Regions from separate parts of the Kitasatospora sp. NPDC051702 genome, predicted to be linked through region 1. Evidence: riboswitches for the same ligand, from Rfam matches in the RefSeq annotation. Region 1 holds a riboswitch; each other region holds the start of a gene.
What was found. A riboswitch is a leader RNA that binds a small molecule or an ion and turns the genes downstream of it on or off. The one in region 1 is predicted to bind cyclic di-AMP.
Positions count from the first base shown of each region.

Region 1 (7,280 bases):
GCAGTACCTGGTCTGGCTGATCGGCGTCGCCGCCGTCTGCCTCACCGTGCACGGCACCAGCCAGCGGCCGGTGGCGCTGCTGCTCCTGATCGCCTGCCCGCTGACGCTCGCCGAGTTCCCGCTGATGTTCAGCCGGATCCTGTCCAGCGAGCCCTGGGGCGTCACCGTGCTCGGCCTGCGCAACCTGCTGCTGCTGGCCGCCACCCTGCTGTCCTGCGTCCGGCTCTGGCGCTCCACCCGCGGCCCGGTCCAGCTGCCCGCCACGGTGGTGCTGACCACGCCCGAGCCGGTGCCGGCCGGTGTCTACCCGGTGCGTCCGGGCATCGCCTACGAGCAGGACCTCCTGGACGGCATCGACCGGCCCGGGGCACCCGCCGAGCAGCGGCGCTGACGGCGGCGTCCGCGCGGCCCGGCCCGGCGTCCAGCCCGCACGGCCCGGCGCTCGGCGCCCCCGCCTCGACGCCCCGGCCTCAGCGCCCCAGCGCGGCCACCTCGTCCAGCCAGAGCCGGGTGAACCCGTCCAGGCCCACGCCCAGTTCCGAGCGCAGCAGCCCGTCCAGCCACCGCTCCCGGTCCTCCCCCGGCCCCGCGGCGGCGACCGCCCGGTAGAACGCCACCAGGCGGTCGGCCCCGTACCTGCGCGCCAGCAGCTCGCAGGCCAGCCAGGCCTGTTCGTAGGCCTGCGCGATGCCGTCGGCGCCCGCGGCGAACGCCCCGTCGGCCGGCAGCGCGGTGGGCAGCCGGCCCGCGGCGACGTCCCGGGCCAGCTCGGGCGCGATCTGCTGCGGGCTGCGGCCGGAGCCCCGGTAGGCGGTCCAGTCGGCCACGCCCTCGGAGAGCCACAGCGGCGTCCAGGGCCGGGTGTCGGCCCGGGTGGCGACGTGGGTGGCCTCGTGGGTGACGACCACCTGGCGGCCGAACCCGCTGAGCCGCCCCCACGCCTCGGGGTTGACGGTCACCCGGTCCGCCGGGGTGCGCCGGGGCGCGCCGGGGGCGGCCACGGTGACGGCGGCCATGCCCGCCCAGCCGGCCGGATCGCCCTCCAGCAGCCGGGCGAACTCGGCCTCCGTCGTGGTCAGTTCGAGCAGCAGCCGGCCGGCCCAGGCGGACCCCCAGACCTCGCTCACGGCGGGTACCGCCCGGTCGGCCACGGTGACCAGCTCGGCCGGGTCGGGCCCGCCGGCGAGCGCGAGCACCAGGCAGTGCGCGCCCGGCGCGGACCGCACGGTGCCGAGGTCCCAGAGCGCCGGGGGCCCGCTCGCGGCCTCCTCCCGCTCGACCCGCCAGCCGCCCCCGCCCCGGCCCCCGGCCTCGCCTCCGCCACCGCCTACGGCCCCGAGCCGGTCCCGGACGAGGGTGATCCGGCGCGGGTGGACGACGGGGTACTCGTCGTAGCCGGTGATCCGGACCGCCAGGTCGGCGGCGGCGGTCAGCCCGTCCGGTCCGGCGGCGGCACCGAGGACCAGGTTGCGGTACTCCGCCACCGCCTCCGCCGGGCCCGACCGGGTCGGCAGCGTCCGCGCCCGCTCGGCCAGCACCGCGGCCACCTCGGCACGCCGGTCCGCCGCCTGCCGGGCCGCCGTCTGTGGAACCGGGGGCGCCGGAGCGGCCGGCGGCAGCGACAGCTGGGCCAGCCCGCCGACCGCGAGCAGCAGCGCGGCTCGCCGCGACAGCCCGCGGCGGGGTATGTCGACCGGATCGGACGGCGGCGGGCTCAGAGCCGGACCACCCCGGCGACCGGCATCGCGTTGACGCTCTCGTAGCGGACCTTGGCGCCCGGGTAGGGGGCGTGCACGATCACCCCGCCGCCGGCGTACATCCCGACGTGGTGCATGTCCCGGTAGAAGATCACCAGGTCTCCCGGCCGCGCTTCGGAGAGGCTGACCCGCTGGCCGGCGTACGCCTGGGCCTGCGAGGTGCGCGGCAGGGTCACTCCGGCCTGCCGCCAGCTGTAGTACATCAGACCGGAGCAGTCGAAGGCGCGCGGCCCGGTGGAGCCGTAGACGTAGGGCGAGCCGATCATCCGCACCGCGGCGGCCAGTGCGGCCGCCCCGCGCTCGGAGGCGGGCGGGGCGCTGCCGAGGTCCAGCCGGTCGGTGCCACGGGTGGCCCGCTGCTCGGCGTCCCTGGCGTCCTGGGCGGCCAGCCGGGCGCGCTCGGCGGCGCCCAGGCTGTTGAGCAGCCGCTGCGCCTTGGCGAGCCGCTGCTGGACCTGCTGCTTGCCCTCGGCGAGCGAGCGGCGGGCCTGTTCCAGTTCGGCGAGCTTGCCGGAGGTCTCGGTGCGGCGCTGGTCGAGCCGGCGCTGGCGGGTGACCAGCTCGTGCAGGGTCTCCTGCTGCCGCTCGGCGGCCTGGTCCAGGGTGCGGGCCCGGGTCAGGTAGCCCTCGGGGTCGGTGGAGAGCATCAGCTGGACGGTCTGTGCCAGGCCGCCGCCGCGGTACTCGGCGCCGGCCACGCTCGCCAGGTCGCCGCGCAGCTGGTTGAGCTGTTCCTGGCCGACGGCGATCTCGCCCTGGAGGGCGGTCGTCTCGCCCTGGAGGCGCTGCTGGGCCTCCAGCGCGGCGTTGTACCGCTCGGACGCCTGCTCGGCCTCGTCGTAGAGCTGTTCGACCTGCGCCTTGACGTCCTTGCGGCTGGGCGGCTCGGGCGCCCCGGGGGCGGCCTGGGCACTGCCGCCGGTCGTGACGCCCAGGGCGGTGGTGGCGGCCGCGGTCAGCACCAGCGCACGGGCGAGCAGTTGGGAACGGCGGTGCACGGGCATGGCGGCGGCGGCTCCAGTCCTGCGGCACGGCCCCGCCGCCGCACCCGGTGGGCGGTCTGGAAGCGGGAGTCCGGTGGCAGACGTTAGCGAGTCCGGGCAAGCGAGTCCAAACCCCTCCGGACCCGAATATTCGACCACCAATCGGACATCCGTCCGTGCCCGGTGGAAAAGCCGCAGGCCCGGCCCTCCGTGACGGAGGGCCGGGCCCGGGTGCTCCGGAGCGGGGATCAGACCCGCACGATGGAGGCCAGCGGCATGTTGGAGACCGCCTCGTAGCGCACCGACGCACCCGGCTTGGGCGCGTGCAGCACCTGGCCGTTGCCGGCGTAGATCCCCACGTGGTGGGCGTCGCTGTAGAAGATGAGCAGGTCGCCGGGCTGCGCCTGGGAGAGGTCGCTGCCGATCCGGGTGCCGGCACCGGCCTGCTCCTGCGAGGTCCGCGGGAGCGACACGCCGGCCTGGTTGAACGCCCAGACCATCAGGCCCGAGCAGTCGAACGAGCTGGGGCCGGTGGCGCCGTAGACGTACGGCGAGCCGACCTTGGTGGCGGCGATGGACAGCGCCGCGGCACCGCGGGAGCTGCCGGCGGCGACCGGCTTGGGGGCGGGCGCCGAGGTGGTCGGGGCGCTCAGGTCGGTGCGGTTGCTGTCCCGCGAGGAGCGGTCGGCGGCCTGCTGCGCGGCCTGCTGCTGGGCGGCCTTCGCGGCGGCGTCGGCCTTGGCCTTGGCCTCGGCGGCGGCCTTCTCCTCGGCCGCGCGGAGCGCCTGGCGCTCCTGCTCGGTCAGCGTGTTGAGGAGGTCCTGCGCGGCCTTGAGCTTGCCCTGGACCTCGTCCTTGGCGGCCTTCAGCTGCTGAGTGGTGGTCTCCATCTCGGCGAGCTTGCCCTGGGCCTCGGTGCGCACCTGGTCGAGCTTGCGCTGCTCGTCCTGGAGCTGCTTCAGCTGCCCCTTCTGGGTGTCACCGGCCTGGTTCAGCGTGCCGGCCTGGTTGAGGAAGTTGTCCGGGCTCGCGGAGAACATCAGCTGGACGGTCTGGGATATGCCGCCGTTGCGGTACTGCTCGCCGGCGATCTCGGCCAGGCCGCCCTGCAGGTCGGTCACCTGCGCCTGCTGCCGCGCCACCTGGTCCTGCAGGCCGGTGACCTGCTTCTGCAGCTCCTGCTGCTTCTCCTGGGCGGCGTTGAGCTTCTCGGTGGCGACCTCGGCCTGCTCGTTGAGCTGGTCGACCTGCTCCTTGACCTGGTCCTTGGTCGGCTGCGGGTCGGCGTGGGCGCCGGACTGCGCGGACAGCGCGACCGCCGCGGCGGCGACACCGGTCAGGATCGACACCCTGGCGCGGCCGGCGGGCTTGGGACGACGATGGGACGCCACGAAGGCGGGCTCCTTCTTCCTACGTCCGCCTACCGGGTGAGCTGACGGGTTCGGGCCGGAAGCGGGCCCTACGGCGCCTCACGGCCGTTCCACCGGCCGACCTGACGCCGATTCACCCCGGAGGAACGTGGTTCCCCGGCTCCGCTCCACAGCGCCCCCGACCACTGGGCTCCCCGCCGGGCGGCCCTTCGGCCTGCCCCGCTGCTTCGCGAACTCGACGGAAACCACCGCCGCCACCCTGGCTGGGCGATCGACAGTGCGGTGGTTCGAGGCACGACCCTAGTAACTGAACCGTGATCCGTTCAAATCCTTGTCAGAAAAAAGATGGAAGAAGACCCAAGTTCATTTGTGAATATGACCGATGGTGATCACCACCGCACGCAAAGCTGATCGGCTTTCATCGCAAGGCCGTTCAGGAACCCGGGGCGCGCAGAAATCCGAACGCCACCCCCGGTCGGGAGTGGCGGGGATCACAGGGCCGGCGACGGCCCCGCGGCGGCTGTCCCGCCGTCAGACCCGGCGGATGGTGTTGATCGGCATCGCGTCGGCCTTCATCACCTTCACCACGTCACCGGTGTGCGGGGCGTGCACCACCATGCCGTTGCCGATGTACATCCCGACGTGGTGCCGGTCGCTGCCGTAGATCACCAGGTCGCCCGGCTGGGCCTGGTCCAGCGAGGGCACCCGGGTGCCGACGTTGCCCTGCTCCTGCGAGGTGCGCGGCAGCGAGACGCCGGCCTGAGCGTACGACCAGACCATCAGGCCCGAGCAGTCGAAGGTGGTCGAGCCGGTGGCGCCCCAGACGTACGGCGAACCCTGCTTGCTCATCGCCTTGGCGACGGCCACGGCCGCGTACCCGCTCGCGGGCGGCAGGCTGCTGAGGTCGACCCGGTCCGCGCCGCGCGAGGCCCGGTCGTCCTGCGCCTGCTGGGCGCGCAGCGCGGCCCGCTCGGAGGCGCTGAGCGAGTTCAGCAGGTCCTGGGCGGCCTTGAGCTTCTGGTTGACGTCCGACTTGGCCTGGTTCAGGTCCTTGGTCGTGGAGTCCAGCGAGGCCAGCACGGCGGCGGCCTCGGCCTTCTCCTGGTCCAGCCGGCGCTGCTGGTCCAGCAGCCCCTTGAGCGCCTCGGCCTGGCTGGTGCTGGCCTGCTGGACGCTGGAGGCCTTGTCCAGGTACCCGGACGGGTCGGAGGAGAGCATCAGCTGGACGGACGGGTCGATGCCGCCGGTGCGGTACTGCTCGCCCGCCACCTCGGCCAGGCCCGTCTGCAGCTGGGTCATCTGCTCCTGGCTGCGGGCCACCTGGTCCTGCAGCTGGTCGGCCTGCTTGCGGAGCTGGTCGGACCGCTCCTTGGCGCCGTTGTACTTCTCGGCCGCCTGCTCCTGCTCCTGCTGGAGCTGGTCGATCTGCGCCTTGACGTCCGTCTTGTTCGGCTGGGGCGCGGCGTGCGCGGCCACCTGGGCGGAGAGGGCGACCGCGGTCGCAGCAGCAGCGGTGAGCACGGAGACCCGCGCGCGGCTCGGCTGCTTGGGACGGCGGTGGGAGGCCAAGGACCGGCTCCTTCTTCCATCGGCCTCACCCGATCAGGTGAGAATCCGGAAAATAGGTTTGACGCCAGACCCTAGTGAAGATCCAAGGGATTTTCCACTCCCCCGATGGCGTGAACTCCACCCTCCCGCTGACTTCACGAGATCCCCACACCACCCCGAACCGGTCGCTGACCAGCCGTCATCCCGCCCGGGCGGGGTTCAGGGCCGCGCCAGGCGGTTCAGCAGCAGCACCGACGCCACCGGGCGTGCGCCCGCCTTCCGCACGCCCTCGGCCACCTCGCGGTCGGTGGACACCACCACCACCGGACGGCCCTGCGGCTCGGCCCGCACCAGACGCCGGATCAGCTCGTCCGCCGTCTCGCCGGTCCGGCTGAACCGCACCCGCACCCCGCGCGGTGGCGCCATGATCACCGGGACGTCCAGGTCCTGCCCGTCGAACACGCAGGTGACCTCCGCCTGGGTGCGCTGGGCGAGCATCGCCAGACCGCCCAGCAGCCGCAGCCGCTGCTGCTCGAGCGGCAGCGTCGGATAGCCGGTCTTCGTCACGTTGTAGCCGTCCACCACCAGGTGCACCTGCGGGATCGCCAGCAGCTGGTCCAGCAGCGCCGGGTCGTCCTCGGCCAGGCCGCGCCGGGCCACGTCGTGCGGCGAGGCCGACCCGGGCACCACGGCCTCGACCAGGTCCGCTGGCCGGATCTGCGAGACCGGCAGCGCCAGCTCCCGCTGCAGCCCCTGCGCCGACTGCAGCACGGTGTCCAGCAGCAGCCGCAGCCGCATGTCCTCGACGCTGCGCCCCTCCCGGGCCGACCGGCGCGCCTGCTCGGCCGAGGTCTCCAACTCGCCGACCCGGTGCCGCAGGCGGCGCGCCTCGGTCTCGGCGGCGCCGCGCTCGGCGGCCGCCTGCGCCTTCACCGCCTCCAGCTCGCCGGCCAGCCGGCGGGTCTCGGCCTGCGCGCGGCGGGTGTCGCTCTCCAGGGAGCGCACCTTCTTGCGCAGCGACTCCGCCTCCCGGCGGACGTCCTCGGACTCCGCGCGCTGGCGGTCCAGGTCCGCCCGGGCGGCGGAGCGCAGCTCCGCCAGTTCGGCCTGCAGCTTCTCCACCAGCCGGGCGGCCTCGGCGGCCGCGCCCTCGGCCCCGACCCGCTCCGCCTCGTCGCCGGCCTCGGCGACCAGCCGGCTCCAGCCCGCCGAGCGCACCAGGTAGGCGGCGGCCGCGACGTCCATCGGATCGGCGGCGCTCGGGACGCTGCCCGACTCCAACGCCTTCACCAGGTCCGGCTGGCCCAGCCGCAGCCGCTCCGCTATCCGCACCCGGAAGGCCGGCTCCGACTCCAGCGCCGCGGCCAGCGCGGTCGCCGCGTACTTGGCCCGGCGGGCCGGGGTGAACTTCACGTACTGACGCAGGCTCTGCGGCAGCTCACCGGGCGGCAGACCGCCGAGCGCGTCCGAGGCCAGCCCGACCACCCGTCGGCGCACCCCCTCGGGCAGCGGCCGGTCCAGCTTCTCCACGACGCGCTCCGGCGCCGGGCCCTCGCCGGCGCCGGGGTCCTCGCCGGGCACCACGGACTCGGACGCGGCGGCGCCGGCCGCCGGCGGCTGCG
Region 1 is NZ_JBFAZB010000003.1:168,729-176,008, reverse strand. Features, by position in the region: gene AB0N04_RS04310 (glycosyltransferase 87 family protein) at 1-391, shown strand, start outside; gene AB0N04_RS04305 (hypothetical protein) at 471-1,538, opposite strand; gene AB0N04_RS04300 (NlpC/P60 family protein) at 1,715-2,761, opposite strand; gene AB0N04_RS04295 (NlpC/P60 family protein) at 2,989-4,131, opposite strand; cyclic di-AMP (ydaO/yuaA leader) riboswitch at 4,142-4,295, opposite strand; gene AB0N04_RS04290 (NlpC/P60 family protein) at 4,642-5,679, opposite strand; gene AB0N04_RS04285 (NYN domain-containing protein) at 5,878-7,239, opposite strand.

Region 2 (7,280 bases), on a different contig from region 1:
TTAATACCTTATTTCTCAAGTGGGTGCTGAAGCGGGTGAACGGCGCCCCCGCAGCCCCACCGGCACCGGTGCTCCCGCCCTCCCCGCCGCGGGCCCGGGCCGGTCGGCGCCCCGGCGGCGGGCTCAGGCCGAGGGCCAGGAGCGCAGGCCGGTGGTGAGGGTGCTGATCAGCCGGTCGTGGGTGGTGGTGAGGTCCTCGGCGAGCTGGAAGGCGCCGGCGATGGAGAGCGAGGCGAAGCCGTGGGCGACGGAGCGGACGGTGCGCGCCGCGTGGATCACCTCCGGGCCGTCGAGGCCGTACTCCCGGAGGACGGCGATGATCACGCCCACCAGCCGGGCCGCCGCGCGGGAGAGGTCGTCGTCGGGCTGCGGGGCCTGGGGCAGCGCGGCGTAGCGGTGCGGGTGCTCGGCGGCGTACGCGTGGTAGGCGCGCAGGACGGCGGCGACGGCGTCGTCCCCGCTGCGGCCGACGGCGGCCTCGGCCAGCCGGTCCGCGAGCTCCTCGGTGACCCGGACGGCGAGCAGCCGGCGCAGCTCGGCGAGCCCGCCGCTGACGTGCTTGTAGAGCGAGGGGGTGGCGACCCCGGCCCGGGCCGCGACGGCGGCCAGGGTGAGGGCTTCGGAGCCCTGTTCGTCGATGAGGGCGAGGGCGTGGCCGACGACCTGGTCGGGGGTCAGTCCTACTCGGGGCATGGTGCGGTCTCTCCGTGGACGGGCGGACGGGCGGGCGGGCGGTGCGGACGACCGGGGCGGGCCCGGGCGCGGCGGGGCGGACCGGGCTCGGGCGAGCGGGCCCGCGGCCGGGGCCGGGCGTCAGGCGTCAGGCGAGCTCGGCGAGGAAGGGCAGCAGGGCGCCGGCGGTGGCCTCCGGGGCGTCGGCCATCGGGTAGTGGCCGGATCCCTCGATCATGACCTTCCGGGCGCCGAGCGCCGCGGTCTGCCGGTCGGCGACGGCCTCCGGGTCGGGGAAGTCGGGGTCCTTGCCGCCCATGACGACGAGCGCGGGGCAGCGGACGGCGGCGGTCCAGCCGATCGGCGCGGAGTCGCCGGAGACGTGTCCGCGGGTGGCCGTCCGGCGGCCCGGGGTGCGCATGGCGGCGACGAGTCCGTCGACGTAGGCGTCGAAGTCGGCGGGCCTGGCACCGGGGAAGGCGAGCTTGCGGTGGTAGAAGCCCCAGAAGGCCGGCCAGTGGACGATCAGGGCGCCCATCGCGCGGACGACGCCGCGCATGAGGGCGTTGGCCGGGGGGTTCTCGACGAAGGCGTCGATAAGGGCGATCCCGGCGACCCGCTGCGGGGCGTCACCGGCGACCTTGACGACGGTCGCGCCGGTGTAGGAGTTGCCGACGAGCACGGCGCGTTCGATGCCGAGGTGGTTCAGCAGGGCCAGGACGTCGGTGGCGATGGCGGCGGGTGAGTAGTCGTCCCAGACGATCGACGACTCGCCGAAGCCGCGCAGGTCCATGGTGATGACGCGGTGGCCGGCGGCGGTCAGCAGCGGGTGCAGGTGCCGGTAGGCGGCGCGGGTGTCGAGCATCCCGGGGAGCAGGACGACGGGGGCGCCGTCGCCCTGCCGGGTGTCGTCGTAGGCGATGCGCCCGCCGGGGACGTCGAGGTACTGGGTGCTGGTGGCGCTGGTGGCGTTCATGGTGGGCCTCCTGGGACCGCCGCTGCGGGTCGTCGGCGTCTGCCGATAGCCATAAAGCTAAGGCTAATAGCCTTAGCCGTCAAGCCCTCGGTGCCGTCCGCCCCCGGGGTCCCGCGGTGCCCGCTCAGACCCCGTCGACCTTGAACGGGTCGTGCTCGCTGAGCAGCTTCTCCAGCCGGGCCTGGTCCACCCGGGTGACGATCTCGTTGGTCTCCTGCCGGTCCCGGACCACCTTGGCGAGCGTGAAGGACGAGGTGACGGTGTAGAGGAGCCCGATCGCCAGGAAGGCGCGGGTCCAGCCGCCGACCGGCAGGTAGGCGATCCCGACGGCGAGGGCTCCGCCGGACAGCGCGAAGGAGAGCACGGCCTGGATGTAGTACGCGGCCGTGGTGCGGGACTGCATCGGTGCGTTCATGGCGTCAGGATGCGGCGGGGTGATCGGTCCGCACATGAGTAGGCGTACTCAGATGGGGGGTCGTTCGCTGACGTTCGATCACGTCGAGCGGCTCAATGCCGGTCAATGGGGACAAAACCCGCCATCACCTACCAGAGCGCCCTGGTCATCTGCGGTCGTCCCGGGCGGACGGCTTGGAATCGGGGCGCCCTAGGATTAACGTTTGATAACGCAGCGCGGTCGTCAACGCCGTACCCAGACGGCACCGTGCGCCGTCGCCTAATCCCGCCGGCCGGCCTCCGGGCAGGCCAGGGAGCCGGGGAACCACGTTCCTTGGGGTGAATCGGCGGGGCCCAGGCCCGGCCGTAGGAGACCTTCCTGCTCCGAACCCGTCAGCTAACCCGGTAGGCGCGAAGGAAGGAAAGGAGCGCGCCTCCGTGGCGTCGACGCACACCCCGGCACACCCGGCCGGCCCCGCAGCCGGTACCCGGCTCCTCGACCACCCCGGCATGGCCGACCTGGAGCACCCCGCCCCGGAAGCCGACGCCAACCGGCACCGGATGCCGCGTCAGACCCGCGGAGCCTCCCCGCTGCTCGGCGTCACCGCCGTCGCGGCCACCCTGGGCGCCACCGGCTTCGCCTCCGCCACCCCGGCTGCCGCGCCCGCCGTCGAGGCCCCCGACGAGACCCCGGTCGCCCTCTCCGCCGACCCCGGGCTCGCGCTCGCCGCCCGGATCCAGCAGCAGGCCGACAGCCAGCGCACCGCCGCCGAGGAGGGCGCCCGCGTCCAGGCCGCCAAGGAGGCCGAGGCCAAGGCCGCCGCCAAGGAGGCCGAGGCCAAGCGGGCCGCCGAGGAGGCCGAGCGGGCCAAGGCCGCCGCCCTCACCCTGCCGGTGAAGGACTACAACCTCTCCGCCCACTACGGCCAGAGCGCCCGCTACTGGGCCCACCTGCACACCGGTCTGGACTTCGCCGCCGACACCGGGACCCCGGTCTTCGCGGTCGGCCAGGGCACCATCACCTCGGCCGGCTGGTCCGGTTCGTACGGCTACCGGATCGTCGAGACCCTGCCCGACGGCACCGAGATCTGGTACTGCCACCTCTCCTCGATCATCAAGGGCTCCGGCAAGGTCACCTCCGGCCAGCAGATCGGCAAGGTCGGCGCCACCGGCAACGTCACCGGCCCCCACCTGCACCTGGAGGTCCGCCCCGGCGGCGGCGCCCCGGTCGACCCGGAGACCTGGCTGGAGCAGCGCGGCCTCACCCCCTGAGCCGATCCTCCCGCCGGCACCCGCTGAGCCGGCACCCGCCGGCCCCCGCCGACCCCCGTCGACCGCGGCGGGCCGCGGTGGACCCGAACGGACCGGAGCCCCGGCCGCACGCGTGCGGCCGGGGCTCCGGCACGGCGCCCCGCGGGCGGCTACTCCTGCGGCAGCGCCGCCAGGTAGGCGTCGATCTCCTCCTGCCCCGGCTCCGGTGCGAGGTCCGGGAACTCCTCCAGCAGCAGCCGCGCCAGCCCCGGGACGGTCCACTCGCCGCACAGGTCGAGCGCGGCCTGCGCCGCAGCCTCCTCGAACTCCCCGAAGTCACCGGACAGTTCGTCCGGCATCGGCCGGCCCGCGGCGGTCAGCTCCGCCAGGTTGCGGTAGCTGCGCCGCATCAGCCCCTGCTCCAGCAGCCGGCGCGCGCCGTCCGTCGCCATGCCGACCGACAGCACCCGGGCCGGCCCCCAGCCCTGCTCGTCCAGCTCGTCCAGCCAGCCGGTCGGGACCAGCGCGGCGATCGCGGCCAGCCGCTCCTCCTCCGCCAGCTCCCGGAAGCCGTCCAGCCAGGCCCGCACCGCCGCCGGGTCCGCGACGTCCACCTCGTACGCGTGCAGCAGCAGCGCGTACAGCCGGGGCCAGGTCACCAGGTCGGCCCGGCGCAGCAGTCCGGCCGCGACCTCGCCCTGCCACTCGGCCTCGGCGTGCAGCCGCTCCTGCCGCTTGGCGTTCAGCCGCCGGGCCGCCCGCTGGTGGTCCACCAGCAGCTCGACCGCGGCGCCGTACGCCAGCGGGTCCGTCTCCGGCCCGGGCTGGACGTAGAGGTGGAGACGCTCGTAGAGCAGGTGCTCCACCGCGTTCGAGGTCAGCTCGGGCCAGCCGTCGTGCATCCTGCCCCCGCCCAGCTCCAGCAGGGCCAGGACGGCTCGCAGCGGCCCCTCGGCCACCGGGACGCGGCCCTCCGCCGCCGCCCAGGCGAGCAGGTCGGCGGCCCTGGTGCGCGGGGCGAGCCGCAGGTCTTCGTCGTTCATAGCCCGAACGGTAACCGCTGGCCGGGGGTAGGGTCGCCAGCCATGGTCCCCGTACGACTCACCGGCTCCCGGCTGGCCATCCGCGAGTACCACCACACCCCCGGGGACGTGGACGCGCTGCACGCGCTGTTCGGCGACCCGGAGGTCACCCGGTACCTCCCGTTCGACCCCTGGGACCGCGAGACCTGCGCCGACCAGATCGAGCTCTACCTGGAGGAGGCGCTCGCGCGGGAACGGCGGACGTACCAGCTCGCCGTCACCCGGCGCGAGGACGCCGAGGACCCGGCGGACGCCACCCCGATCGCCCACGCCTCCCTGACCCTCGGCACCGGCCGCTGCGCCGAGCTCGGCTACGCGGTCGGCCGCGGGGCCCGCGGACGCGGTCACGCGGGCGAGATCGTCGGCCTGCTCTGCGGGCTGGCCTTCGGCGCCCTCGGCCTGCGCCGCCTCACCGCCCGGGTCGACGTGGACAACCGGGCCTCCGCCGCGGTGCTCACCCGGCTCGGGTTCCGGGCGCAGGGGCCGGTCCGACACGACCCGCCCGGGGGCGGCGTCCGGTCCGGCGCGCACCGGTACGCGCTGACCACCGGGGAGTGGGCCGGCCCGGCCGGCCGGCGCACGAGGCCGACCCGGCTCGGCTGACCCCGCCGGGCCGACCCCGCCCGGCCGGTCCGCACGGCTGAGCGCGCTCCCGGACCGGGGGGTTAACCCCACCCCCGATCCGCCGGGTCCCCGGATCGTTCCGCACCGCCCGCTCGACCAGACTGGCCGGGTCAGCAACCGAGAACGAGGGACCGAGGCCGGGACATGAGCAGCAGCCGAAGCATGCAGGAGCGCGACTGGGACGTCCTCGGCGGTTACGGCGACGACCCGTACCGCACCCCCGCCCGCTCCAGCCGGCCCGGGTCGGTGCCGTCCTTCTGGCGGGCGCCGTTCTCCGGGCAGTACTACCGCGAGATCGGCTACGCGCTCACCGGCCTGCCGGTGGCCGTCGTCGGCTTCTCCCTCGTGATCACCCTGTTCTGCCTGGGGCTCGGCACCGTCGTCACCGTCCTCGGCCTGCCCGTGCTGGCCGGCCTGACCACCGCCGCCCGGGGCCTGGGCCGGACGGAGCGGGCCCGCGCCCGCGGCATGCTGGGCCTGGACGTCCCCGAGCCGGAGCCGGTGCGCCAGGTCCGCCCGGGCACCTGGGGCGCGATCACCGCGCGGCTGGCCGACCCGGCCGGCTGGAAGGCCGCGCTCCACCAGGTGGTGATGTTCCCGTGGGCGGTCTTCAGCTTCACCATGACGACGACGTTCCTGCTGCTCGGCTGGGCGATGGCGCTCTACCCGGCGTACCACTGGGTGTTCCCGACCTTCACCGACTGGCGCGGCTACCGGCTCTTCGACTTCTCCGACAGCGACCACGTCCGGCACGTCTACTACGTCGAGGGGGCCTGGCAGATCGCCGCCTTCTCGCTGGCCGGCGTGCTGCTCGTCCTGCTCACCGCGCAGCTGGTCCGCGGCCTGACCGCCGTGAACCGGTCCGCCGCCCGGAGCCTGCTCGCCGGCTGACCCCCGCCCGGCCGCCGACCCCCGCCCGCCGACACCGGCCCCGCCCCCGTCCGGAGACCCCCGGATGCGGGCGGGGCCGCCGCGTGTTCCGATGGCCGGGTGGCCGCCGTACGCACCCCCGCCGACCGGGGCACCGGGGCCGGGCCCGCCGCCCGGCCGGCCGCCGAGGCCCCGGTCGCGGTGGACGCCGCCGTCCTCGTCACCTCCCGGCCACTGGACGAGTACTGCGCTCTGTTCGACCTCACCCGGTCCCAACTCGCCGCCCTTCCCGGCCCGTTGCTTGACTGCCCCGGCGGTGCGGCCGGGCTGGCCGCCGAAGCGCGCGAACTGGGCTGCCGGGTGATCGCCGCCGACCCGGCCTACGTGCTCCCCGCCCCCGAGGTCGCCGCCCACGCGCTGGCCGCCCGGGCCTCGATGGCCGCGGCGATGGCCGCCCGGCCCCACCTGTACCCGGCGCCGCACCCCTACCGCTCCGAGCGCTACCTGCGCAGCTGGGACCGCGCCCGCCGGCTCTTCACCGCCGACGCGGCCGCGCACCCGCAGCGCTACGTGGCCGCCGCACTGCCCCGGCTGCCCTTCGCCGACGGCTCCTTCGCCCTCACCCTGAGCGCCTACCTGCTCTTCGCCTACCCCGAACGGTTCGGCATCGAAGGGCAGGTGGCCGCACTGGCCGAACTCGTCCGGGTCACCTCCCCGGACGGCGAGGTCCGGGTCCAGCCGCTGCACGACGGCCACGGCCGCCGCTGCGGCCACCTCGACCCGCTGCGCCGCGCGCTCGGCGAGCGCTGCATCGCCAGCGAGATCCGCCGCTTCCCCCGCGCCGAGGACGGCCGGACCCGCCGCCTCCTGGTGCTGCGGGCCGCCGACCACCGCCGCCGGGCCGCCCGGGACGGGTCCTAGCTAGGGAGCGCCGGTCGAGCCCGGATCCGGCGCCGCGGCCGGACCGGGCACCGGCACCGGCCCGGGTGCCGCGGCCGGATCCGGGAACGGACCGGGAACACCGGCCGGATCCGGGGACGGCACCGCCTGGGCGCCGCCCGACTGGGCTGGGACGAAGGCCGCCGGCCCGAGCCGGGACAGTATCTTCTCGGCCAGCCAGCTGCGGTCCGACCCGTACGGGATCCCGTCCGGCAGCATCAGCTGCCCGGCCACCGCGTCCCGCAGCCGCTGCGCCTCGGGGCCGGGCAGCCGGGAGAGCAGGCCGCGGGCGGCCAGCAGCGCGTGGTACTGCTCGAAGCCCGAGCGCGGGTGCTCGATCGCGTCCAGCACGCTCGGCAGGTGGGCGAGCGACGGGTCGCCCTGCATCAGCGCGAGGGCCTGGATCCGCCGGCCCTCGGACCCGTCCGCGTAGAGGTCCCGCACCTGGTCGGAGGTGAGCGCGGAGCGGCGCG
Region 2 is NZ_JBFAZB010000068.1:16,662-23,941, forward strand. Features, by position in the region: gene AB0N04_RS35815 (TetR-like C-terminal domain-containing protein) at 124-693, opposite strand; gene AB0N04_RS35820 (alpha/beta hydrolase) at 821-1,648, opposite strand; gene AB0N04_RS35825 (YiaA/YiaB family inner membrane protein) at 1,773-2,063, opposite strand; cyclic di-AMP (ydaO/yuaA leader) riboswitch at 2,309-2,467, shown strand; gene AB0N04_RS35830 (M23 family metallopeptidase) at 2,480-3,313, shown strand; gene AB0N04_RS35835 (hypothetical protein) at 3,463-4,335, opposite strand; gene AB0N04_RS35840 (GNAT family N-acetyltransferase) at 4,378-4,977, shown strand; gene AB0N04_RS35845 (sensor domain-containing protein) at 5,143-5,889, shown strand; gene AB0N04_RS35850 (class I SAM-dependent methyltransferase) at 5,989-6,789, shown strand; gene AB0N04_RS35855 (hypothetical protein) at 6,790-7,280, opposite strand, start outside.
Region 2: it holds a riboswitch for cyclic di-AMP, as region 1 does, so the genes downstream of both, AB0N04_RS35830 (M23 family metallopeptidase) here and AB0N04_RS04295 (NlpC/P60 family protein) in region 1, are expected to answer to the same signal.

Region 3 (7,280 bases), on a different contig from region 1:
GGCGTGGAAGGGGCCGCCGACCATGGCCTGGCCGTTGAAGAAGATGCGTGCCACGGGTGAACTCCTCACCGGGAAGGGCCGTCCCGTACGACGACGAGAGGACAGGTGGATTCGTCGCCGTACGGAACGGAGCAATGGGCCGGCGGGACTGCTACAGCCTGGCAGGCGGCAGCGGTGGCGTCGGCGGATAGATTGAGGCTCAGCCCAGCAGGGGGAGCGCGGGGAGGGTCAGGAAGTCCGCGAACTCCTCGGCCAGGGCGACCTGTTCGAAGAGCTGGGCGGCCTCGCGCCAGCGGCCGCCGGCGTAGGCGTCCTCGCCCAGTTCGGCCCGGAGCTCGGCCAGCTCGGTGGCGACCAGGGTGCGGACCAGCTCTGCGGTGGCCTTCTCGCCGGTGTCGGTCAGGACGACGCCGTTGTGGATCCACTGCCAGATCTGCGAGCGGGAGATCTCGGCGGTGGCCGCGTCCTCCATCATGTTGAAGATGCCGACCGCGCCGAGGCCGCGCAGCCAGGCCTCGATGTAGCGGACGCCGACCTGGACGGCGTTGTGCAGGCCGGCACGGGTGCAGGTGCCGCCGGCGCCGGCGATGTCGAGCAGCTGGGCGGCGGTGACGGGCTCGGCCGGGCCGGGGTCGTCCTTCTGGTTGGGACGCTCGCCGAGCACCGCGTCGAAGCAGGCGCGGGCGACCGGCACCAGGTCGGGGTGGGCGACCCAGGAGCCGTCGAACCCGTTGCCGGCCTCGCGGTCCTTGTCCGCCTTGACCTTCTCCAGGGCGGCGGCGTTGACCTCGGGGTCCTTGCGGCTGGGGATGAACGCGGCCATGCCGCCGATCGCGTGGGCGCCGCGGCGGTGGCAGGTCTGCACCAGCAGCCGGGTGTAGGCCGCCATGAACGGCGAGGCCATGGTGACGGTGTTGCGGTCCGGCAGGATGTAGTGCTCGCCGGCGTCGCGGAAGTTCTTGACGATCGAGAACAGGTAGTCCCAGCGTCCGGCGTTGAGGCCGGCGGCGTGGTCGCGCAGTTCGTGGAGGATCTCGTCCATCTCGAACGCGGCGGTGATGGTCTCGATCAGGACGGTGGCCCGGATGGTGCCGTGCGGGATGCCGAGCCGCTCCTGGGCATGGGTGAAGACGTCGTTCCAGAGCCGGGCCTCGAGGTGGCTCTCGGTCTTCGGCAGGTAGAAGTACGGGCCGGAGTTCGGGTCCTCGGCGCCCTTGGCGATCAGCCGCGCGGCGTTGTGGAAGAAGTACAGGCCGAAGTCGAGGAAGGCGCCGGCCACCGGGGTGCCGTCAACGAGGAGGTGCGTCTCGTCGAGGTGCCAGCCGCGCGGGCGGACCACGACGGTGGCGAGTTCGGCGGCGGGCTTGAGCGCGTAGGACTTGCCGGCCGGGGTGGTGAAGTCGATCCGGCCCTCGAAGGCGTCGATCAGGTTGATCTGGCCGCTGACCACGTTCTCCCAGGTCGGGGAGGTGGCGTCCTCGAAGTCGGCGAGCCAGATCCGCGCCCCGGAGTTGAGGGCGTTGATGACCATCTTGCGGTCGGTGGGACCGGTGATCTCGACCCGGCGGTCCTGGAGGGCGCGGGGCGCCTCGGCGACCTTCCAGTCGCCGGCCCGGACGTCGGCGGTCTCGGGGAGGAAGTCCAGCGTGCCGGCCTGCGCGATCTCCGCCCGGCGCGCCTTCCGTCGGGCCAGGAGTTCCTGTCGGCGCGCCTCGAACGTGCGGTGGAGGCCCACGACGAAGGCGACGGCCTCCGGGGTGAGCACCTCCTCCGCCCGGTGGACGCGCGGACCGGCGACAGTGACGACCGGAGCGGCGGGAGAGGCGCCGACGGGTCCCTGATCTGTAGCCATGGGCAGGACACTCCTAAGCGGTTGAGCCTGGCGAAGGGAGCTCCGGTGGGAACTTCCTTGATCGGAACCCACCTGTCGGCGGGTTCGATTCTGTAAGGTGGAGACTAGTTTCCGCGATACAGAATTTCAACGGTTTGTTGATGTGATCGCCGGGACTCTACTCCTCCCCGACAGCGAAGGGAACGCCGGTGGTTGCGACCCCCGACACAGCATCGACGACGGGCACCGACCGCGCGAGCGGCGGCGTGCAGTCCGTCGAGCGCGCCTTCCAGCTCCTGGAGGCGCTGGCCGACTCCGGTGGTGTCGCCACGCTCAGCGAGCTCTCCACCAGCTCCGGCCTGCCGATGCCGACCATCCACCGCCTGGTTCGTACCCTCGTCCAGCAGGGCTATGTGCGCCAGGACACCGCGCGCCGCTACACCCTCGGCCCCCGGCTGATCCGCCTCGGCGAGACGGCCGGCCGCCTGCTCGGCAGCTGGGCCCGTCCCTACCTGGCCGAACTCATGGAGGCCACCGGCGAGACCGCCAACCTGGCGGTGCTGGAGGGCGGCGAGGTGGTCTACGTCGGGCAGGTGCAGTCGCGGCGCTCGATGCGGATGTTCACCGAGGTCGGCCGGCGGGTGCAGCCGCACTGCACCGGCGTCGGCAAGGCGTTGCTCGCCCAGCTGCCCGAGGAGGAGGCGCGCGCGGTGCTCGGCCCCAACCCGCTGCCCGCGCACACCGAGTACACCGTCACCGACCCGCAGGAGCTGCTGGAGCAGCTCGCCGAGGCGCGCGAGCGCGGCTACGTGGTCGACGACCAGGAGCAGGAGATCGGCGTGCGCTGCATCGCGCTCGCCGTACCGGGCGCGCCCACGCCCACCGCGCTCTCCGTCTCCGGCCCCGAGGCCCGGATCCGCGCGCTGGAGGAGCAGGCCGGCGCCTCCGCGCTCGTCCCGGTGATGCACCACATCGCGGCCCGGCTGGGGCAGGTCCTGGCTCCCTGAACGGGCTCAGCCCCTCTCCCGGTGCGCCGGAGGCCGGCCTGACCCCGGATGCGCCGCAGGCCGGACGGCCCCCGGTGCGCCGGAGGTCCGACGAGCCGACTTCCGGTGCACCGGTGCGCCCGTCCAGGCGAACGGCTGGCGGGTTGTCCGGGCCCCCGGCGGCCGCCCCGCCACCCTGGGTGCGGGCGCGGCGCGCGACGGCGCGGGCCGCCGGAGCGCAAGGGCACGGGTGAGTCGCGATGGAACGCAGGAGCACGGGGCGTCGGGGATCCGGCGGGGTCGGTGGGGCCGGGCTGGTCGCCGTGGTGGCGGCGGGTTGCGCGGTGGCGGTGCTGGCCGCCGGGCCGTCCTGGGCGCTGCGCCGCCCCGAGCCGCGGCCGGTGGTGGACGTCGGCGCGGCCCTGGTCAAGCCCTCGAACTCCGACCTGGAGGTGGTCCGGATCGACCCGGACCCCGCTCCGCCCGGTGGCAGCACGACGATCCACGCATTCGTCGGGAACGGCGGCCCCGACACCACCGCCTCGCCGTTCACCGTCGTGGTCACCCTGCCGGAGGGGGTCACCCCCGAGGAGCCGTTCTTCCCCGAGGACTGCGAGGTGTTCCAGAACGGCCACCGGGTGCGCTGCGTCTTCCCCGCGGGGCTGAAGTCGGGGCGCAGCGCGACCGCGCTCGTCCCGGTCCGCCTCTCCCCCGACCTCCCGCTCGGCACCCTCCAGGGCGGCTGGGTCGCGGTGCGCGGCGCGGACGACAAGGACGAGACCAACAACCGGAAGCCGTTCGAGATCAGGGTGGTCGAGACGACCAACGACTGAGCCGGTACGCCCGAGCGCCCGGGGCCGAGTGGTCGGCCCCGGGCGCTCGGGCGTCAGCAGCCGGGAACGGGCTGCCGGCGGTGATCACGTGAGCCGTCGGGCCCGAGCGGCTGGACCCGACGGCTCACGCGTCAGCGGTAGACCCGGACGTAGTCCGCGGCCATGCTGAGCGGCGTGGTCCCCTGCGGCGCCGGGTGGTACTGCCCCGCGCACACCGAGAGGTTGAGGATCAGGTACGCCGACCAGTTGGCGCCGACGCCCTTGCCGTCCGAGAAGACCTTGACGCCGTTGACGTACCAGTCGACCGAGTTGGCGCCGTAGTAGGTGCCGATCGTCACCCACTGGTCCTTCGCGACGGCACCGGCGTCGGTGTAGTACTTGGCGTTGCCGGGGTTGACGTGGTTGGTCAGCTCCAGCAGGTTCGGGTTGTCGGGGTGGTACTCGAAGGAGTCGATCTCCCCGTTGCCGTTCTTCCAGGTCCACAGGGCCGGCCAGGCACCGGAACCGGACGGCAGCTTGACCCGGGTCTCGGCGTAGTCGCCGGTCTTGACCCGGAAGCCCTCGCTGGAGCCCTCGGTGGTCAGGAAGCCCGCGTTCCAGGCCTGCTTGCCGTTCTCCAGGGTGGTGCCGCTCGGCGCGGCCGTGAAGGTGGCGACCCCGTTGGCGACGCTGACGTTGTTCTTGTTCAGCAGGTCGAGCTTGTTGTCGTCCGGGTTGTGGTTCCCGTACCTGTAGGCGGTGCTCTTGTCACCGACCCAGCGCGAGCCCCAGGTGATCGAGCTGTTGAACTCGTCGGACCAGGTCAGCGCCTTGCCCGCGACCGGGGAGGCCGGGGTGCCCGCCGAGGGGCTCGCCGTGGCACCGGGGGTGCCGGTGGGGGACGGCGTCGGGGTGGCGGTGGGGGTCGCGGTGGGAGCCGGGGTCGGGGTCGCCGTGCCGGAGACCACCAGCTGCTGCGAGGGCAGGTTGTGCCAGGCGCCGCCGAGGTCCTGCCAGAAGCCGAACTGGCTGTACGTCCCGGCCGGCAGCGCGCGGGCACCGCTGGTGAAGGACAGCCCGCTCGGGCAGATCTGCACGTTGGAGAGGTTGCCGGGGAAGTCCAGGTTGGTGCCGCGCGCGTCGCGCACGCCCACACCCACCGTCTTCGCGGTGACGCAGGCCGAGGAGTGGACGGTCAGCGAGGCGGTGGCGGCCTTGTTGGCGACCATCGTCGCGGGGGCCAGCCGGTCCTGGGTGACGGTCGGGGTGGTGGCGGCGTGGGCGGCGACGGTCGCCGGGAGGCCCAGCAGACCGGCACCGCTGACGGCGACCGCCCCGGTGGCGGCGAGGGCGGCGAAGCGGCCCCGGTGGGCCGGGCGGGCGTGGCGCGGCGTGCGGCGCCGGAGGGCAGGCTGGTGCATGGGGTGTCCTCTGCGACGCCTGCGAGGTGAGCTGTCGGGTTCGGGCTGCAGTTGCCCGGCCGCCGGTGGGAGCGGCTTCACCCCTAGCCGCGACCCGCACGCGGGAGAGCGTGCGGGCCGGGCGCTGACCTTGGTTCCCCCGCTCCCGTCCACTGTGGTCCTCGGTTGCCCGCCGGCGGGTGGACGGGACTCGGCGTCCCGGCGGCGGGGTCCGCGTGGCGGACGGCCGTTGCAGGCTAGGCAGACCGTCCGTGAACGGACAACTCTGCCGGGCGGGTTGTCACGCAGCTCACAGTGGTGTCGATCAACGACGCTGCGTGGCGGTCGAGTTGATCATCCCCTCGGCCGAGCCGGGCGTCCACCCGGCTCCCGGCCTGCGCCGCCGGCGCCCGGCGACCGGAGGACGGCTCGCCGGTGCCGCCGAGGGACGTCCGGCGGGCGCCCGCCCGGTGCGCCCTCCGGCGCGGCCGACTCCCCCGGCCGCGCCCGGCACAACTGCACCCGCCGGGCTCGCCCGGTCGGATAAATTGGAGGTCCGACATCTTCCGCAGTGCACAAGACCCCACGGACCACCCGTGCGCACCCCACCGGGAACGAGGTACCGCCCCACCATGACCGCGCCCCTGCCCGCCTTCGCCGGCCGCACCTACCTCTTCCGGGCCGACAACGGCGCGGCCTTCCGCAACGCCTACTCGGCCGACGGCACGCGGCTGCGCTGGGAGGGCCTCGGCGAGTCCGCGGGCCAGTGGGAGGACGTGCGGCTGCACGTCGCCGAGGTGGCGCCGGAGATCTACTTCGTCAGCTGGACGGAGCAGAGCGGGATCACCGTCAGCCACGTGATGGACCTCGGCAGGCTGACGGTCCGCGCCTTCTGGACATTCGAGGGCGAGGGCGGCCGGGTGGGCGAGCTGCACACCGGGACCCTGGAGCGGGTGGCCTGACCGATCGGTCCGGGCGGTCCGGCCGGGGGCCGCTGCGGTCCGGGGCCGTTGCGGTCCGGAGCCGTTACGGTCAGGGGTCGGTCGGGCCTGGGCCGGGCTCGGGCCTGGGCCGGGCTCGGGCCTGGGCCGGTCGGACCGGGGCTCAGACGGTCTGGTTGGGCACCTTGAGGTGCTGGGACAGCCACTCGAGCGAGGAGGGCAGCAGCGCGCTCCACGTCTCGAAGTTGTGGCCGCCGTTCTCCAGCATGCTGTAGGACACCTTCATCGGGTCCTTCACCGCGTCGACGAAGGCCTCGGTCTCGCGCCGGTAGTCGCCGTCGCCCTTCTTGGTGCCGGCGAGGAGCACGGACACCTTCGGCTGCGGCAGGTTCTTCAGCCGCCACAACAGGTTCGCCTCGTTTCGGCGCTGGCTGCTGCCGCCGAACAGGTCCCCCGTGGTCGGGTCGTCCGCCGCGTCGTAGTAGGCGGAGAGCGCGACGGCCGTCGGGAAGACGTCGGGGTGGCGCATGGCCAGCTTGAGCGCGCAGTAGCCACCGGTGGAGTTGCCCATGAAGGCCCAGGCCTGCGGGTCCGCGGAGACCCGGTAGCTCGCCTGGATCGCCGAGGGGACGTCCTTGGTGAAGTAGGTGTCGGACTGCGCGCCGCCCGGGATGTCCTCGCACTCGGTGTCCTGCGGCAGGGCGGGCGAGGGGCGCACCAGGACCATGACGGTCGGCTGCATCCGGCCCTCCTGGAGCAGCTTGAGCGCCGCGCCGGGGTAGTTGAAGCGCGTGATCAGGTTCTCGGCGATCCCCGGGAACCCGGTGCTCACGATCACCGCCGGGAACTGCTTCTGCGCGTACTCCGGCTGGAAGTACTGCGGCGGCAGGTAGACGTAGCCCTCGGTGGAGAGGCGACTGACCGCGCCGTCGATCCGCACCTTGCGGATCTCCCCCGACTGGGCGGGCTCGCGGCCCATCGCGCCGCCGCCCTTGACGGAGGCGTGGCCGATCGTCTCCACGAGCAGGCGCCCGGAGGCGTCCGCCTTGTTGTGGATGACCACCGGTCCGGTGTCGCCGGTGCCCAGCAGGTCGTCCCAACTGCTGTAGAAAGCGAAGTAGTTGTTGGCCACCAGGCCGAGCGCGGCGAGCACCGCGAGCTGGGTCGCGAGCAGTGCGCCGATCCTCCCCAGGACCGCCTGCCAGGTCGCTCTCGCGAGTCTGGGCCAGAGCCAGACCGTGCCGGCCATCATCACGACGGCGATCAATACGGTCAGCGCCAACACCTTGTGGCTCGTCAGACCCATGTCC
Region 3 is NZ_JBFAZB010000001.1:369,356-376,635, reverse strand. Features, by position in the region: gene AB0N04_RS01585 (gamma-glutamylcyclotransferase) at 1-54, opposite strand, end outside; gene aceB (malate synthase A) at 200-1,852, opposite strand; gene AB0N04_RS01575 (IclR family transcriptional regulator) at 2,041-2,838, shown strand; gene AB0N04_RS01570 (hypothetical protein) at 3,078-3,650, shown strand; gene AB0N04_RS01565 (glycoside hydrolase family 16 protein) at 3,782-5,050, opposite strand; cyclic di-AMP (ydaO/yuaA leader) riboswitch at 5,059-5,217, opposite strand; gene AB0N04_RS01560 (MoaF N-terminal domain-containing protein) at 5,662-5,991, shown strand; gene AB0N04_RS01555 (alpha/beta hydrolase-fold protein) at 6,134-7,276, opposite strand.
Region 3: it holds a riboswitch for cyclic di-AMP, as region 1 does, so the genes downstream of both, AB0N04_RS01565 (glycoside hydrolase family 16 protein) here and AB0N04_RS04295 (NlpC/P60 family protein) in region 1, are expected to answer to the same signal.

Region 4 (7,280 bases), on a different contig from region 1:
GTTCTAGCATCGGCGCCGGATCACGGTCAACGGAACGGCCGCCGCAGACGAGGAGCCCAGCTGATGCCGCGACAGGACACCCCGGGCCCGAGCCGCCCCGGGCCTCCCCCGACGGCCGTCTGCGTGGGCGAGTCGATGGCCGTCCTGCTCCCGGACCGCCCGGGCCCGCTGGAGGCGGTGGACACCTTCCGGCTGTCGGTCGGCGGAGCGGAGTCCAACGTGGCCGGCGCGCTGGCCGCGCTCGGCGTTCCGACCGCCTGGATCAGCCGGGTCGGTGACGACGGCTTCGGGCGGCGGCTGCTCGCCGAGGTCGCCGCCCGCGGCGTGGACGTCTCGGCGGTCGCCGTGGACCCGGCCCGCCCGACCGGCCTCTACCTCAAGGAGGTCGGTGGCGACAGCGGCCACCGCCACGACCTCGGGCCCGGCCGCAGCCGGCTGCACTACCACCGGCGCGGCTCAGCGGCCGCGGCGCTCTCGCCCGCCCTGCTCACCGACCCGGCGGCCGCGCGCCTGCTGTCGGGTGCCCGGCTGCTGCACCTGTCCGGCATCACCGCCGCGCTCTCCGACGACTGCCTGGCCCTGCTGCGCGCCCTGCTCGCCGCCCCGCGCCCGGGCCGGCTGATCAGCTTCGACCTCAACTGGCGCCCCGCGCTCTGGCACGGCCGCGACCCGGCCGTCCTGCCACCGCTGCTGGACGCCGCCGACCTGCTGCTGCTCGGCGCCGACGAGGCGGAGGCCGCCTTCGGCACCGGGGACCCGTCCGCGCTGCGCCGGCGCTTCCCCTCCCCCGCCACGGTCGTGGTCAAGGACGCGGCCCGCGTCGTCACCGCCCTGGAGCGGGACGGCACGGCGGTGGCCGAGCCGGCGCTGGCCGTCGAGGTGGTCGAGGCCACCGGCGCGGGCGACGCGTTCGCCGCGGGCTACCTGGCCGGCACCGTCCGCGGCCTGGACCAGCGCCGTCGGCTGCGACTCGGCCACCTGAGCGCCGCCTGCGCGCTGACGGCCCACGGCGACCAGGCCGAGCTGCCGCCCGCCGCCGTGGTGGCGGCGCTGCTCGACGCCTCGCCCGCCGACTGGGCGGCCACCCGGGTGTGCGCACGGGGCATCTCCGGCCCGGCCGTCCCCGCGGGCCCGGCCCGCGCGGCCCGGTGGGCACGGGCAGAATGAGCAGCGATCCCGGCCCCCGCCGCAGCCCCGGCCGGCGCCGCGCTCCCGGCGCGTCCCGCGTTCCCGGCGCGTGCGGCGCGTGCGGCGCGTGCGGCGTCCGCGACGCGCTCGGCGCCCCCGGCCCGCGCCGCGATCCCAGCCCGAGCCCTCCGAGCGGAGCACGATGAGCCAGACCGTCACCCGCGCCCTGCGCATCCTCGCCGAACTGGGCGAGGGCGAGCGCTCCCTCGACCAGCTGGCCGAGGTGCTCGGCGTCCACAAGACGACCGTGCTGCGACTACTCCAGAGCCTGGAGGAGGAACGGTTCGTCTACCGCGACGCGGGCTACCGCTACCACCTGGGCGCCGGCCTGTTCGCGCTCTCCGGCCTGGCGCTGGAGCAGCGCGGCGTGCGCCGGATCGCCGCCCCGCACCTGGCCGAGCTGAACGCCGCCACCGGCCAGACCGTGCACCTGGCCGCGTACGAGGGCGGCGAGGTGGTCTACATCGACAAGTTCGACTCCCGGCACCCCGTCAGGATGTACTCCCGGATCGGCCTGCGCGCCGCCCTGCACAGCGCCGCCGTCTCCAAGGTGCTGCTCGCCGACCTGCCGCTGCCGGAGCGCCGCCGGGTGGTCGCCGGGATCGACTTCACCCCGCACACCGCCCGCACCCTCACCACGCCCGAGGAGCTGCTCGCCGAGCTGGAGCGGGTGGCCGCCCAGGGCTGGGCGCAGGACCACGCCGAACACGAGGCGTTCATCAACTGCGTGGCGGCGCCGATCCGGGACGTCACCGGCCGGGTCGTCGCCGCCGCGTCCATCTCCGTCCCGGACGTCGTGCTGCCCTACGAGCAGGTGCTGGACCTCCTCCCGCAGCTGCTCGCCACCGCCCGCGCCGTCTCGGCCGACTGCGGCCGCCCGGACCGTACCTGACCGACCGCCAGAACACGAGGAAGCCGATGACCGACAAGACCGAGATCCGCACCGACGGCGCCCCCGCGCCCGCCTGGACGTTCTCCCAGGGCGTCCGCAAGGGCCCGATCCTCCAGGTCTCCGGGCAGGGCCCGCAGGATCCGGCGACCGGCGAGTACCTGTACCGCGGCGACGTGCGGGCCCAGACCCGGCGCACGCTGGAGAACGTCAAGGCGATCGTCGAGGCCGGTGGCGCGACCATCGAGGACGTGGTGATGTTCCGGGTCTACCTCACGCAGCGGGCCGACTTCCCGCTGATGAACGAGGTCTACGCGGAGTTCATCGAGGAGAACGTGAAGCCCGGCGGGGTGAAGCCCTGCCGGACGACGGTCTTCGTCGAGCTGCCGCAGGAGCCGATGCTGGTCGAGATCGACGCCCAGGCCGTGATCGGCTGAGCGCCGCCGCCCGGACGGAAGGGCCCGGACGCCCCGCGCGTCCGGGCCCTTCCGCGCACCGCTCGGACGGCGCAGAAGGGGCGGCACTTGCCACACCCTCCCACGGTGATTAGGTTAGGCTCACCTAACCAACTGGAGGTCCGTCATGAGTCTGCCCACCGACGACGCCCCGGTGCCCGAGCCCACCACCGCCGAACGGGTCCACAGCCTCCTCGCCGCGACCTCCTCGCTCACCGTCCGCGCCCTCGGCGAGCACCACGACCTGGACACCCCGGTCTCCGTCCACGGCTCCCGGCTGCGCCTGCGCGCCCCGCTCGGCTCCCCGCTCTCCACCGCCGCCGCGCGCGAGACCGACGGCCTCGCGGTCGTGCTCGACGTCACCGATGTCTCCCCCGTCGCCGTCCGCGACCGGATCCGCGCCCGCCTCACCCTGGCCGGCCGGCTGCACCTGGCCCACCTCGCCGACGACGGCATCAGCGTCCACCTGCGTGTGGACGTCGCCCACGCCGTCCTGTCCACCCCGTACGGCACCGGCGCCCTCACCGCCGCCGACCTCGCCCACGCCGCGCCCGACCCGCTGGCCCGGTACGAGGCCGCACTGCTCACCCACCTCGCCGACGACCACGCGGACGCCGTCGCCGTCCTCACCCGGCTGCTCGACCCGGCGCTGCTCGCCGGGCGGCCGGACGTCCGGCCGCTCGCCCTGGACCGGCACGGCCTGGTGCTGCGCCTGGACCACCCGCACGGCCACCGCGACGTCCGCCTGGTCTTCCCCGAACCCGTCGCCGACACCGAGGAGTTCGGCCAGCGGGTGCACGAGCTGCTGAACGCCGCGGAGCAGGGCCTGCCCGTCCACCGGCTCTGAACCCGCAGCCCGGCGAACGGCACCCGGCGAACGGCACCCGACAGGCGGCAGGCGGCGGACGCCCCCGGGGCCGACGTCACACCCCCGGCGCGTCCGCCCGTTGCGCGCGCCGGCGCCGGAAGCGGAGACGCACCGGGAACGTCCCCGGGAACGGCGGCGGAAACGGCAGCGGCCGGCCCGGCTCGCGAGGGAGGTCTCGCGAGCCGGGCCGGCCTGGGCGTGTCCCGCGCCCATGTCCGCCGTTGCGGCGATCACCCGGTCGAGCGGTCACCCGACATGACCATCCCGGAGGATCGTTTCGCCCCGCATCAGCGGTAGTCCCGAAAGGCCCGTCCGGCGGGACCGGGCCCTCGACCCGTCAGGGTCAGAGAGCGACGCCGTGCGCCCGCAGGTAGGCGACCGGGTCGATGTCCGAGCCGTACTCGGAGCCGGTGCGGATCTCGAAGTGCAGGTGCGGGCCGGTCACGTTGCCGGTCGCACCGGAGAGGCCGATCTGCTGGCCGACGGTGACGGTCTGACCGATCGACACGCCGATCGAGGAGAGGTGCGCGTACTCGGCGTAGTGGCCGTCGGCGAGCTTGATCTCGACCTCGTTGCCGTAGGCGCCACCGTTGCCGGCCTTCACCACGACGCCGTTGGCGACGGCGCGCAGCGGGGTGCCGGTGGAGGCGACGAAGTCCTGGCCGGTGTGGTGGCCGGAGGCCCACATCGAACCGGCCACGCCGTAGGCGGTGCCCAGCTTCGGGTTGGCCAGCGGGGCGACGAAGCCCGAGGTGCTGGCGGCGGCCGGGGCGGCGGTGACGGCGGCGGCCGGCTTCGGGGCGGCGGTCTGCACCTGGGTCTGGACCGGGGCGGACGGCTTGGCGGCCTCGGTCTTGGCCTGCACCTGGGCCTTCGGCTTGGCCGGGGCGGCGGGCTTGGCCGGGGCGGCCGGGGCGGCGGGCTTCGCCGGGGCGGCGTCCGCGGACGGCGCGGCGTGGCCGGCGATCGAGAGGTGCTGACCCGGGAAGATCAGGTTCGGGTTGCCGCCGACGACCGAGCGGTTGTGCTCGTACAGCGCCTGCCAGCCACCGTCGACGTGCTTGGCGTCGGCGATCTTCGACAGGGTGTCACCGCTGACGACGCGGTAGCTCTCGGCCTGGGCCGGGGCGGTGACGGGAGCGGCGGCCGGGGCGGCCGGCTTGGCGTCGACGCTGGTGGCGCCGGTCCAGGTGGAGCTCTGCGCGGCCGGGGCGGCCGGGGCGGTGTGCGCCTGGGCGCTCACGGCGGCCACGAGCGGAAAGGCGAAGGAGACCCCGGTGACCGCGGTGGCGATGCCGATGCGGGCGGCGCGGGGCAGGGCGATACGACGAGCCTGAGCAGGCATGGAAGTTTCCTCTCCGACGCCTGCGAGGTGAGCTGTCGGGTTCGGGCTGGAGTTGCCCGGCCGCATGCGCGGCTTCACCCCAAGCCGGCCCTGGGATCCGGTACGCGAAGCGCGTGCCGATCCCGGTCCGGCGACTTACCTGTGGGTCCCCCGCTCCTGCCGTACAGAGTTCAGTTCGAACCACCGGGCAGCGGCAGGATTCGGCGTTCCACCCGGCGGATCCGTCCGGACTGGCCGGGCGGTCGCTGAACTAAAACCCATCCGTCCGGGTGAAGCAATGTCGATCTCTTGAACGGACAACCATCCCCGCCGAGGCCGTGACACTCCGAATGATCGGCTGCACCGTGCGTGCACAATCCATTCACCCGGCGCCACTGATCCACGACGCTGCGCCGATCCCGCCACCGCTGCGCGACCGTTCGCTCACGCACCGCACACCGTCGACACACCCCCCGGTGACCCTTGTCACGCGGGCCCCGCGGGGCGCAGGATCGGGCCGTGGCCACCTCCGCGGCCGGCACCCTGCGCCTGGGCACCGCGCAGGGACGCTGGGTACTCCTGGCAACCGTGCTCGGCTCCAGCATGGCGATGCTCGACGGCACCGTGGTGAACGTCGCGCTGCCCCGGATCGGCACCGACCTCGGTGCCTCCCTCGCCTCCCTGCAATGGACCCTGAACGCCTATCTGCTGACGCTCGCCGGGCTGATCCTGCTCGGCGGCGCGCTCGGCGACCGGTACGGCCGGCGCCGGGTGTTCCTGATCGGGGTGGTCTGGTTCGCCGCCGCCTCGGCGGCCTGCGCCGCCGCCCCCACCATCCAGGTGCTGGTCGCGGCCCGCGCCGTGCAGGGCATCGGCGGCGCGCTGCTCACCCCCGGTTCGCTCGCCATGCTGCAGGCCGTCTTCCACCCGGAGGACCGCTCGGCGGCGGTCGGCCTGTGGTCGGGGCTCGGCGGCGTGTCGGCGGCGGTCGGCCCGTTCCTCGGCGGCTGGCTGGTGGACGGCCCCGGCTGGCGGTGGATCTTCCTGCTCAACCTGCCGCTGGCGGCCGCCGTCGTCGCGGTCGGCGCCCGGCACGTCCCGGAGAGCCGGGACGAGAGCGCCACCGGTCGCTTCGACGTCCTCGGTGCGCTGCTCGCCGCGCTCGCCCTCGGTGCGCTCACCTACGCGTTGACCGCCGCCGGGGAGGGCCTCTCCCCCGCGGTCTGGTTCGCCGGAGCGGTCGGGCTGGTGCTCGGCGCGGCCTTCCTCACGGTCGAACGCCGCGCCGCCGAGCCGATGCTGCCGCTCGGCCTCTTCTCCTCCCGGCTGTTCACCGCCGTGAACCTGGTCACCCTGTGCGTCTACGCGGCGTTCAGCGGGGTGTTCTTCCTGCTGGTCGTGCAGCTGCAGATCGTCTCGGGCTTCTCCCCGCTGGTCTCCGGCCTCGCCCTGGTCCCGATCACCGTGCTGATGCTCACGTTCTCGGCGCGCGCCGGGCGGCTGGGCAAGCGGATCGGCCCGCGGATCCCGCTGACCGTCGGGCCGCTGCTGTGCGCCGCCGGGGTGCTGCTGATGCTGCGCATCGGCGCCGGCTCCACCTACTGGGCCGACGTGCTGCCGGCCGTGACGGTGATGGGCTGCGGGATGACCCTGCTGGTGGCGCCGCTGACCGCGACGGTGCTGGCCGCGGTCGAGGTGCGGCACGCGGGCATCGCCAGCGGCGTCAACAACGCCGCCGCCCGCGCGGCCGGTCTGCTCGCGGTCGCCGCCCTGCCGGCGCTCGCCGGGCTCAGCGGCGACGCCTACCGGGTGCCGTCCGCGGTGGACTCCGCCTTCCACACCGCGATGCTGATCTGTGCCGGTCTGCTCTGCGCCGGCGGGCTGACCGCCCTCGCCACCGTCCGCGGAAACGTGCTCGCGCCGGAGGACCACCCCGTCGCCGAGCCGGACTGCGCGTGGACCTGCGGCACCACCCCGCCGCTCGACCCGGGCCACGTGCACACGGACGAGGGCCCCGCCACCGGAACGGCGGCGGGGCCCTCGTCGGGCTGAGGCGACGTCAGAGGATGTCGCCCGGCGCGTACTTGGCGGCCTCCGGGTAGGCGGCGGCGACGGCCTCCACCTGGCGGACGACCTCGGCGACCTGGGCACCGGCCGCACCGGTGAAGGAGAGCCGGTCGGCCAGCAGGGCGTCCAGCGCGGCCCGGTCCAGCGGGATCCGCTCGTCGGCGGCCAGGCGGTCCAGCAGCTCGTTCTCCCGGGCGCCGGCACGCATCGCCAGCGCGGAGGCGACGGCGTGCTCCTTGATGACCTCGTGCCCGGTCTCCCGGCCGACGCCCGCCCGCACCGCACCCATCAGCACCTTGGTGGTGGCGAGGAACGGCAGGTAGCGGTCCAGCTCGGTCTCGATCACGGCGGGGAAGGCGCCGAACTCGTCGAGGACGGTCAGGAAGGTCTCCAGCAGGCCGTCGAAGGCGAAGAACGCGTCCGGCAGCGCGACCCGGCGCACCACGGAGCAGGAGACGTCGCCCTCGTTCCACTGGTCGCCGGCCAGCT
Region 4 is NZ_JBFAZB010000024.1:34,490-41,769, reverse strand. Features, by position in the region: gene AB0N04_RS20720 (sugar kinase) at 64-1,167, shown strand; gene AB0N04_RS20715 (IclR family transcriptional regulator) at 1,331-2,080, shown strand; gene AB0N04_RS20710 (RidA family protein) at 2,107-2,514, shown strand; gene AB0N04_RS20705 (DUF2470 domain-containing protein) at 2,660-3,379, shown strand; gene AB0N04_RS20700 (LysM peptidoglycan-binding domain-containing M23 family metallopeptidase) at 3,744-4,745, opposite strand; cyclic di-AMP (ydaO/yuaA leader) riboswitch at 4,748-4,931, opposite strand; gene AB0N04_RS20695 (MFS transporter) at 5,244-6,776, shown strand; gene purB (adenylosuccinate lyase) at 6,784-7,280, opposite strand, start outside.
Region 4: it holds a riboswitch for cyclic di-AMP, as region 1 does, so the genes downstream of both, AB0N04_RS20700 (LysM peptidoglycan-binding domain-containing M23 family metallopeptidase) here and AB0N04_RS04295 (NlpC/P60 family protein) in region 1, are expected to answer to the same signal.